Regions from separate parts of the Nocardia sputi genome, predicted to be linked through region 1. Evidence: riboswitches for the same ligand, from Rfam matches in the RefSeq annotation. Region 1 holds a riboswitch; the other holds the start of a gene.
What was found. A riboswitch is a leader RNA that binds a small molecule or an ion and turns the genes downstream of it on or off. The one in region 1 is predicted to bind S-adenosylmethionine.
Positions count from the first base shown of each region.

Region 2: it holds a riboswitch for S-adenosylmethionine, as region 1 does, so the genes downstream of both, M8859_RS19915 (aminotransferase class V-fold PLP-dependent enzyme) here and M8859_RS07670 (rhodanese-like domain-containing protein) in region 1, are expected to answer to the same signal.

Region 1 covers NZ_JAMFLC010000004.1:133,266-137,473, reverse strand. Annotated here, with positions in the region: gene M8859_RS07680 (RpiB/LacA/LacB family sugar-phosphate isomerase) at 1-351, shown strand, start outside; gene M8859_RS07675 (O-succinylhomoserine sulfhydrylase) at 406-1,620, opposite strand; gene M8859_RS07670 (rhodanese-like domain-containing protein) at 1,617-2,033, opposite strand; SAM riboswitch class IV at 2,048-2,164, opposite strand; gene M8859_RS07665 (Rv0361 family membrane protein) at 2,228-2,677, opposite strand; gene M8859_RS07660 (FAD-dependent oxidoreductase) at 3,057-4,208, shown strand, end outside.
Region 2 covers NZ_JAMFLC010000015.1:67,298-71,505, forward strand. Annotated here, with positions in the region: gene M8859_RS19910 (Pls/PosA family non-ribosomal peptide synthetase) at 1-2,003, opposite strand, end outside; SAM riboswitch class IV at 2,529-2,642, shown strand; gene M8859_RS19915 (aminotransferase class V-fold PLP-dependent enzyme) at 2,690-4,009, shown strand; gene M8859_RS19920 (Uma2 family endonuclease) at 4,083-4,208, shown strand, end outside.

The DNA.
Region 1 (4,208 bases):
GCGCTATCGGACGAGGAACGCGACGACTGGGCGTGGGCAAGCGAAGCGGCGGCCCGCGACGTCGCCTCCGGCCGGGCCGATCAGGCCGTCGTTTGCTGCTGGACCGGTACCGGCGCCTCGATCGCGGCCAACAAGGTCGCCGGCGTCCGCGCCGCCCTCTGCGCGGACGCCTCGACCGCGGCCGGCGCCCGCACCTGGAACGACGCCAACGTCCTGGCCCTGAGTCTGCGTTCGACCTCCAGCGCCGAACTCCGCGAAATACTGGACGCGTGGTTCACGACCGAACCCAGCTCCGCCCCCGACGACCAGGCCAACATCGCCCATCTCGCCGAGATGGAACGGCGCTCCTGACACGCCGCACAGCTGCCCGAGATTCCCCTGACCCCTTGCCCGCGCGCGGCGGGATCAGGAGAGGGCGTGCTCGAGATCGGCGAGGAGGTCTTCGACGTCTTCCAAGCCCACCGAGATACGGACGACGCCGTCGGTCAGACCGATGGTGGCCCTGCCTTCGGGGCCCATGGCGCGGTGCGTGGTGGTCGCCGGGTGCGTGATCAGGGTCTTGGCGTCACCGAGGTTGTTGGAGATATCGACCACGCGCAACCGGTTGAGAACCTCGAAAGCGCGCTTCTTCGCCTCGTGCTCGGGGGCGTTGAGCTCGAAGGTAACCACGGTGCCGCCCGCGCTCATCTGGCTGGTGGCCAGGGCATACTGCGGATGCGACGCCAAGAACGGGTAGCGCACCCAGCTGACCGCCTGATGATCTTCCAGGAAGCGGGCGATACGCAGGGCGGCCTCCGCCGAATGGCGTATCCGCAGCGGCATCGTCTCGAGGCCCTTGAGCAGCGTCCACGCGTTGAAGGGGCTCAGCGCGGGGCCGGTATGACGCATCAGCGTTTTCACCGGACCGTCGATGTAGTCCTTCGCGCCCAGGATCGCCCCGCCGAGCACCCGACCCTGCCCATCGATGTGCTTGGTGCCCGAGTAGACCACCACGTCGGCGCCGAGCTCGAAGCCGCGTTGCAGCAGCGGAGTGGCGAACACGTTGTCGAGCACGACTTTCGCGCCCGCCGCGTGCGCCAGCTCGGTCACCCGGCGCACATCGACCAAGGTCTGCATCGGATTGGCCGGCGTCTCGAAGAACACCGCCTGGGTGGGCACCGACAGCGCCTGCTCCCACTGGTCGAGGTCCTCGCCGTCGACGAAGACGGTCTCCACGCCCCAGCGCGGCAGGATCTCGTTGCACACCACGAAGCACGAGCCGAACAGGCTGCGCGCGGCGACGAGCCGGTCACCCGCCTTCAGCAGCGCGCCCAGCGCGGTGAACACCGCGGACATGCCACTCGCGGTCGCGAAGCACGCTTCGGCGCCGTCGATCAGGCGCATCCGCTCCTCGAACATGGCCACCGTCGGGTTGCCGTAGCGGGAGTAGACGAAGTGCTCGACCTCGCCGGTGAACGCGGCCTCGGCGGCCTCGGCGCTCTCGTAGACGAAGCCGGAGGTCAGATAGAGCGCCTCGGCGGTCTCCTCGAAACCGGAGCGCCGCAGCCCGCCGCGCACGCCCAGCGTCGCGGGGCCGACGCCGTCGGGCAGCGGCTTGTCGAACGCGCCGCCGGTGATCACGACTGCCGCCAGGGCAGTCCGAGGGCGCGCCAGCCGGCGCCGCCGCGATGCCCGAATTCGTCGAGAGGGCCTTCGAAGCCCTCGAGCACGTTGTAAGAGGTGCGGTAGCCCGCCGACGTGGCGGCGATCGCCGCGCCCACCGAACGCTGACCGGAGCGACAGAGGAAGACGACGGGGGCCTCGGGGTCGTGGCCGTCGAGCGCCTGCTTCAAATGCTCGACGAAGGCCTCGTTGCGGGCGCCCGTGGAATCGACCCACTCGATCAGCACGGTCGGCCGTTCGATCGAACTCGTGTCGGGGACGCCGACGAACTTCCATTCCGCTTCTGTCCGCACGTCCACGAGGACGGCGTCGGGATTGTCCCGCAACAGTTCCCATGCCTGCTGCGGAGTGATGTCACCGGCATAACTCATGTGCACCTCCTGCGAATCCGCACTTGCCGCGCCCGGGACCGAGGCGCCGCCAGGTCGTCACCCGGAGCACCCCACCGCGGAGGAGGGTTGCCGACCAGTAATGCCGGGGCTTGACACTGGTTCTCATGACCTTCGACTGAGATTGCACCGACCCGGGTCATCGTGTCAAACGATGGCTCACACTGCGGGAACGCTCAGGTGCAGACCAGCCACTTGTCGCCGGATCTGGTGAGAATCCAGGTGGAGGTGGCCGCCCTGCCGTCCACCGTCGTGGTGACGGTCGCCTTGCCCCGGTCGCCGTCCACCATCGGCGGGTCGATTTTCGCGATCTCGACGGGCTTTCCGGCGCCGTCCTGTCCCGCCAGGGGCGAGCGGTCGGCGTCGAATCCTTGGCACGCGGTGCCGGGCGGCGGCACGATGTCGCTCCGGTTGGAGCCGTCGACGAAGTTGCGCACGGCCGCCACGATGCGGTCGGCTTCTGTGACATTTTTCTCAGCGGGCGACAGCACGCCACCGAGCACGATCGCGATCAGCACGATCACCGCGACCACCGCTGCCGCGACGAACGGGGCCGCGGAGCGCTTGTCGGTCTGATCGACCCGGATGATCTCGTCCTCGCCCGCGGTCGGCTGCTGTTCGGTCATGGCTCGATGATCCCTGGTCGGCGCCGGTATCGAGCGCTCGGCCCCGGCTCGAGACAGTGGCGGCGCGGACCAGCTGCGGGCGGGGCGCGATAGGCGGCGCGGGAGCGGGTAAGCGAGGAATGTGACATGCGATGGCATCCGCCGAGTTCACGCACCGACGCGGGGCGGTATGGACCATCCCGATAGAATCGCGGGACGGCGGCCTGCTGTCATAGCGAATCGGCAGCTCATCGCCGCGGCGAACGGAGCACCGTGCAGCCACGAGCCGGCAACGCCGGCGTCCGCACCGGACGGGTGCGACCGAGCCGGTGCGTCAACTTAGCCTAAGCTAAGCCCAGACGTCATTAATTGTTTCGACCATAAAGGTGCGCGTAAAGAGATGACCGAACAGAGTGAAGTATCGGATGGCGGTGTGCGCGAGCCCTCCGTGGTGACGCAGGCTTCCTCCTCCGGGCCTGACGCGCACACCGCGAGGACCCGCCCGCTGCGCATCGCGATCGTGGGCGCCGGGCCGGCTGGGATCTACGCCGCCGACGCGTTGATGAAGTCCGATGCGGAGGTGAGCATCGACCTGTTCGAGCGGATGCCCGCGCCGTTCGGGTTGATCCGCTACGGCGTCGCGCCCGACCACCCGCGGATCAAGGGCATCATCACCGCCCTGCACAAGGTGCTGGACAAGCCGCAGGTCCGCCTGCTCGGCAACATCGACTACGGCACCGACATCACTCTCGACGACCTGCGGGCCTTCTACGACGCGGTGATCTTCTCCACCGGCGCCAACGCCGACCGGGCGCTGCCCATCCCCGGCATCGATCTCGACGGCTCCTTCGGCGCCGCCGACTTCGTCTCCTGGTACGACGGCCACCCCGACGTCCCCCGCACCTGGCCCCTGGACGCGGAGAAGGTCGCGGTCCTCGGCGTCGGCAACGTCGCGCTCGACGTCGCCCGCGTGCTGGCCAAGACCGGCGACGAGCTGCTGCCCACCGAGATCCCGCCGAACGTCTACAAGGGCCTGAAGGAGAACAAGGCCGTCGAGGTCCACGTCTTCGGCCGCCGCGGACCCGCCCAGGCCAAGTTCACCCCGCTGGAACTGCGCGAGCTCGACCACTCCCCCACCATCGAAGTCATCGTCGACCCCGAGGACATCGACTACGACGAGGGCTCCGAAGCCGCGCGCCGTCATTCCAAGCAGGTCGACATGGTCGCCAACACCCTCGAGCAGTGGGCCATCCGCGACGTCGGCAACCGGCCGCACAAACTGTTCCTGCACTTCTTCGAATCCCCCGCCGAAGTGCTCGGCGAGAACGGCAAGGTCGTCGGCCTGCGCACCGAGCGCACCCAGCTCGACGGCACCGGCAACGTCAAGGGCACCGGCGTGTTCAAGGACTGGGACGTGCAGGCGGTGTACCGCGCCGTCGGCTACCTGTCGCAGAACCTGACCCAGCTGCCGTTCGACGACCAGGCGGGCACCGTGCCGAACGAGGCGGGTCGCGTGATCGCCGACGAGAACGCCGACGGCGCCGAGCGCTAC
Region 2 (4,208 bases), on a different contig from region 1:
CGGCCGGGTGGGGAGATGAACAGCGCGAACGCGACCAGCGTCCACCACCAGGACAGCTGGGGCAGCCAGGGCAGCGAGCCGGACCAGGCCGCGATGTTGCCGACGATCGCCAGCCAGGTGAGCCACTGCAGCCCGGTGAGGGTGGTGAGGGGGATGGTGGCGAGCACCTGCGCCGCTTGCGCCATCGGTGGCGTCGGTCGCACCGTCCGCTCGGCGACCGCCACCGCGGGCGTGGTCTGCTCCAGCAGGTCGGCGAGCGCGCCGAGGCGGGGATGGTCGTAGACATCGGCGACCGTGATCTGCGGATACCGTTCGCGCAGCGCGGTGACCAGTTGCGCCGCCGCGAGCGAGCCGCCGCCCAGATCGAAGAAGTCCGCGTCGAGATCGCCGACCTCCGCGCCGAGGATGGAATCCCACAGCCCCGCAACCCACTGGGCGGTGCCGGTCAGGTCGTTGTCGTCGTCGTCCTCGGCGGCATTGGGCAGCGGCCAGGGCAGCGCGTCCCGGTCGACCTTGCCGGAGGTGCGGGTGGGCAGCTCGTCGACCACCGCGAGCCTGGGCACCAGCGGCGCCGGGAGTTGTCCGGCGAGGGCGGCTCGCGCGGCCTTGGCATCGAAGTCCGTCCCCGGCCCGGTCAAATAGCCGACCAGGAGCTTGTTGCCCGCCTTCGTGGTTCGGATGGCCGCCGCGGCGCCCGTGACGCCCGGGAGGTGCTGGAGAGCGTTGTCTATCTCGCCGAGTTCGATGCGCCGACCGCCCAGCTTGATCTGATCATCGGCGCGGCCGAGGAAGATCAGCCCAGCGCTGTCGTTGCGGACCAGATCGCCGCTGCGGTAGGCGCGCTCCCAGCCGACGGAGTTCAGCGGGGCGTACTTCTCGGCGTCCTTGACCGGGTCGAGGTAGCGCGCGAGACCGACTCCGCCGATCACCAATTCACCGGATTCGCCCTCGGCCACCGGATTGCCCGCTGGATCCACCACGACCAGATCCCAGCCGTTGAGCGGCAGTCCGATCCGGATCGGCCACCGGCCGTCCAAGCGCGCGGCGCACGCGACGACCGTCGCTTCCGTGGGGCCGTAGGTGTTCCATACCTCGCGAGCCGAATCACCGTTGCCCGCAAGGCGTTCGGCGAGTTCCGGCGGCACGGCCTCGCCGCCGAAGATGAGCAGGCGCACCGCCTCCAGCGCCTCGACCGGCCAGGTCGCCGCCAGGGTCGGTACGGTCGAGACCACGCTGATCTCCCGCCGCACCAGCCAGGGACCGAGATCAGCTCCGGTGCGCACCAGATCGCGTGGGGCGGGCACCAGGCAGGCGCCGTTGCGCCAGGCCAGCCACATCTCCTCGCAGGAGGCGTCGAACGCGACCGACAGACCCGCGAGTACCCGGTCACCGGGACCGATCGGAGCGTCGCGGAGGAACAGGTCCGCTTCGGCGTCGACGAAGGCGGCGGCGTTGCGATGAGTGACCGCCACGCCTTTCGGGGTTCCGGTGGAACCGGAGGTGAAGATGATCCAGGCGTCGTCGCCGGGGCCGGGCAGCGTCGACCAGGTCTCCTCGCGCTGCCGCTCCGCCGCGCGGATGCCCGCGGCGGTGGTCTCGATGCCTTGCGCGGTCACGATCGCGGTGACCTGCGCCTCCCCGAAGACCAGTTGGGCGCGCTCGTCCGGGTCGTCGGCGTCGACCGGCACGTAGGCGGCGCCGGAGTACAGGATGGCGAGAATGGTGACGTAGAGCTCGCGGGTGCCCGAGGGCATGCGCACGCCGACCCGGTCGCCCGGCCGCACGCCCGCCGTGGCGAGGCGAGCCATGGTCTTCTCGATCTCGACGACCAGCTCCAGGTAGGACAGCACGACTCGGCCGTCATCGATGGCGGGGGCATCGGGGTGCGCGAGCGCCGTCGCGGTGAGGATGTCGACCAGCGTCCTGGCCGCCGGCGCGTGATCGCCGCGCGACAACGGACGCGCCGGCGCGTCGACCTCTGTCTCGAGCTCTGTCTCGAGCATGGTGCTCTGTGCACCTCCCATCGACCTGCCTCACACTTTCCTGTTGTTGTGTCATAGCTGGGTTACCAAAGGGCAAACGCCATGCTGGCCAGTTGTCCACGGTACCCGGGGTTGTCGTCGTTTGTTGTTCACCGGACGGCGCGCGGGAGCGGCCGGTGCTGCGGGTGTTGTTGCAGGTGAGCCCGCTATTTACGGCTTTCCGCAGGGCAACGGCTGGTCGGCGGGTCAGTCTCGTGCATTCGCCACGAGATCGCTGAACCGAGGGTGTGATTCCGCTCATCGAAGTGGTCGGTTGCCTCCCGCACGGTGGTGCCGAACGTCGAGTCGCGGATCGCGGCACCGGGCGCGGTGGCAGTCGTCTGTCGCCGAGGGGTCCACGATTTCGCGAGGCAGGCGCGGCTCGCGTGTCTTCGTGGGGGTGCTTGTAATGGCTCCCACATGGTGGTTAGGTCCACGCGGTGCTCGTGGGGGACTCGGGTCGGATGTGGTTGACAGTGCCGGGGCGCTTCTGCCACTCTCGGGTCAGGTCATGAGTGCCAGTGCAAAGCCCCGGCTTGCTGGCCGGCAACCCTCCTCCGCGGTGGGGTGCTCCGGGTGACGACCCGGCCGCCGCCCGACCGGGCGCGGCAAGCGCGGACTCGACGACTCATCTGATCGCGGGTCCCTTAGCCGACGGGATTCACGTGATGACTACTGCCCTCGACAACGCCTGTGCCGCACTCGCCCAGGTCTCCGGTGACCAACTGCGCGTGCCGCTGGTGCAAGGCGGAACGGCGACCTACGCCAACTTCGACTACGCGGCGAGTGCGCCCGCTTTGACGCAGGTCAGCGAGCGTGTGCAGCAGCTGCTTCCGTTCTACGCGAGCGTGCACCGCGGTGCGGGCTACGCCTCCCGGATCTCCACCGAGTGCTACGAGGCCGCTCGCGGGTCGGTCTGTCGGTTCCTCGACACCGCCGACGACCAGGTGGTCGTCTTCACCCGCAACACCACGGACTCGCTCAACCTGCTCGCGTCCTGTGTCCCCGGCGACACGGTGGTGCTCGACATCGAGCACCACGCCAACCTCCTGCCGTGGACCAGGAATGGAAGGCGCGTCGTGCAGGCGGCGGGCACGGTCGAGGAGACGATCGGCAAGCTGGTCGCCGAACTGTGCAGCAGGCCCGCGGCTTTGCTCGCGGTGACCGGCGCCTCGAACGTGACCGGTGAGGTGCTTCCGCTGGAGCGTCTGGCCACCATCGCCCACCAGTGCGGCGCCCGCATCCTGGTGGACGCGGCGCAGTTGGCGCCACATCGGCGGATCAGCCTGCGCGACACCGGCATCGACTATCTGGCGTTCTCCGGACACAAGCTGTACGCGCCGTTCGGTGCGGGTGTGCTGGTGGGCAAGCGGGATTGGCTCGACGCGGCCCAGCCGTACCTGGCCGGTGGTGGGGCGGTGCGCGAGGTGCGTACCGACGGGGCCGAGTGGGCGCCTGCTCCGCAGCGGCACGAAGCCGGTTCGCCGAATGTGCTCGGCGCCGCCGCGCTGGCCGCCGCCTGTGACACGCTCGGTGCCATCGACGCCGAAACCCTTGCCGCGCACGAGCATCGGCTCGCCGACCGCCTCCGCGACGGCTTGGCCGCGATCCCCGGCGTCCAGCTGTTGCGCATCTGGACTGACAGTCCCGACTCCGTCGGCATCGTCGCCTTCACACTCGCCGACTTCGCCCCCGGCCACGTGGCCGCCTATCTCTCCGCCGAGCACGGCATCGGCGTGCGTGACGGACGTTTCTGCGCCCATCCGCTGCTCACCCGCCTCGGGCTGGCCGGCGCCCTGCGCGCCAGCATCGGCCTCGGCACCACCTCCGCCGACGCCGACCGTCTCGTCGAGGCCGTGGACACCCTGGTGCGCACCGGCCCCACCTGGGACTACACCGTCACCAACGGCCTGTGGAATCCCACCCCCGAAACCCGCCCCTTCACCTCCACGGCTCCCGCCGGCGCTGCCCCCTGCTTGGTCGGCTGAGTCCGCGTACGCCCGATCAGGGCAGCGCCGCCGGATACTATCGCCGTATTCGAATCCGAGCTGAGGCGAACTTATGAGCACGCTGCCCGTCTGGGCCACCGATCCGGGGGCCCTCCTCATCACAGAGGAGGGCTACGCGGCGCTTCCCGAAGACATCCAGCGGCAGATCGAGGTGGTCGACGGCCATGTGATCATCTGC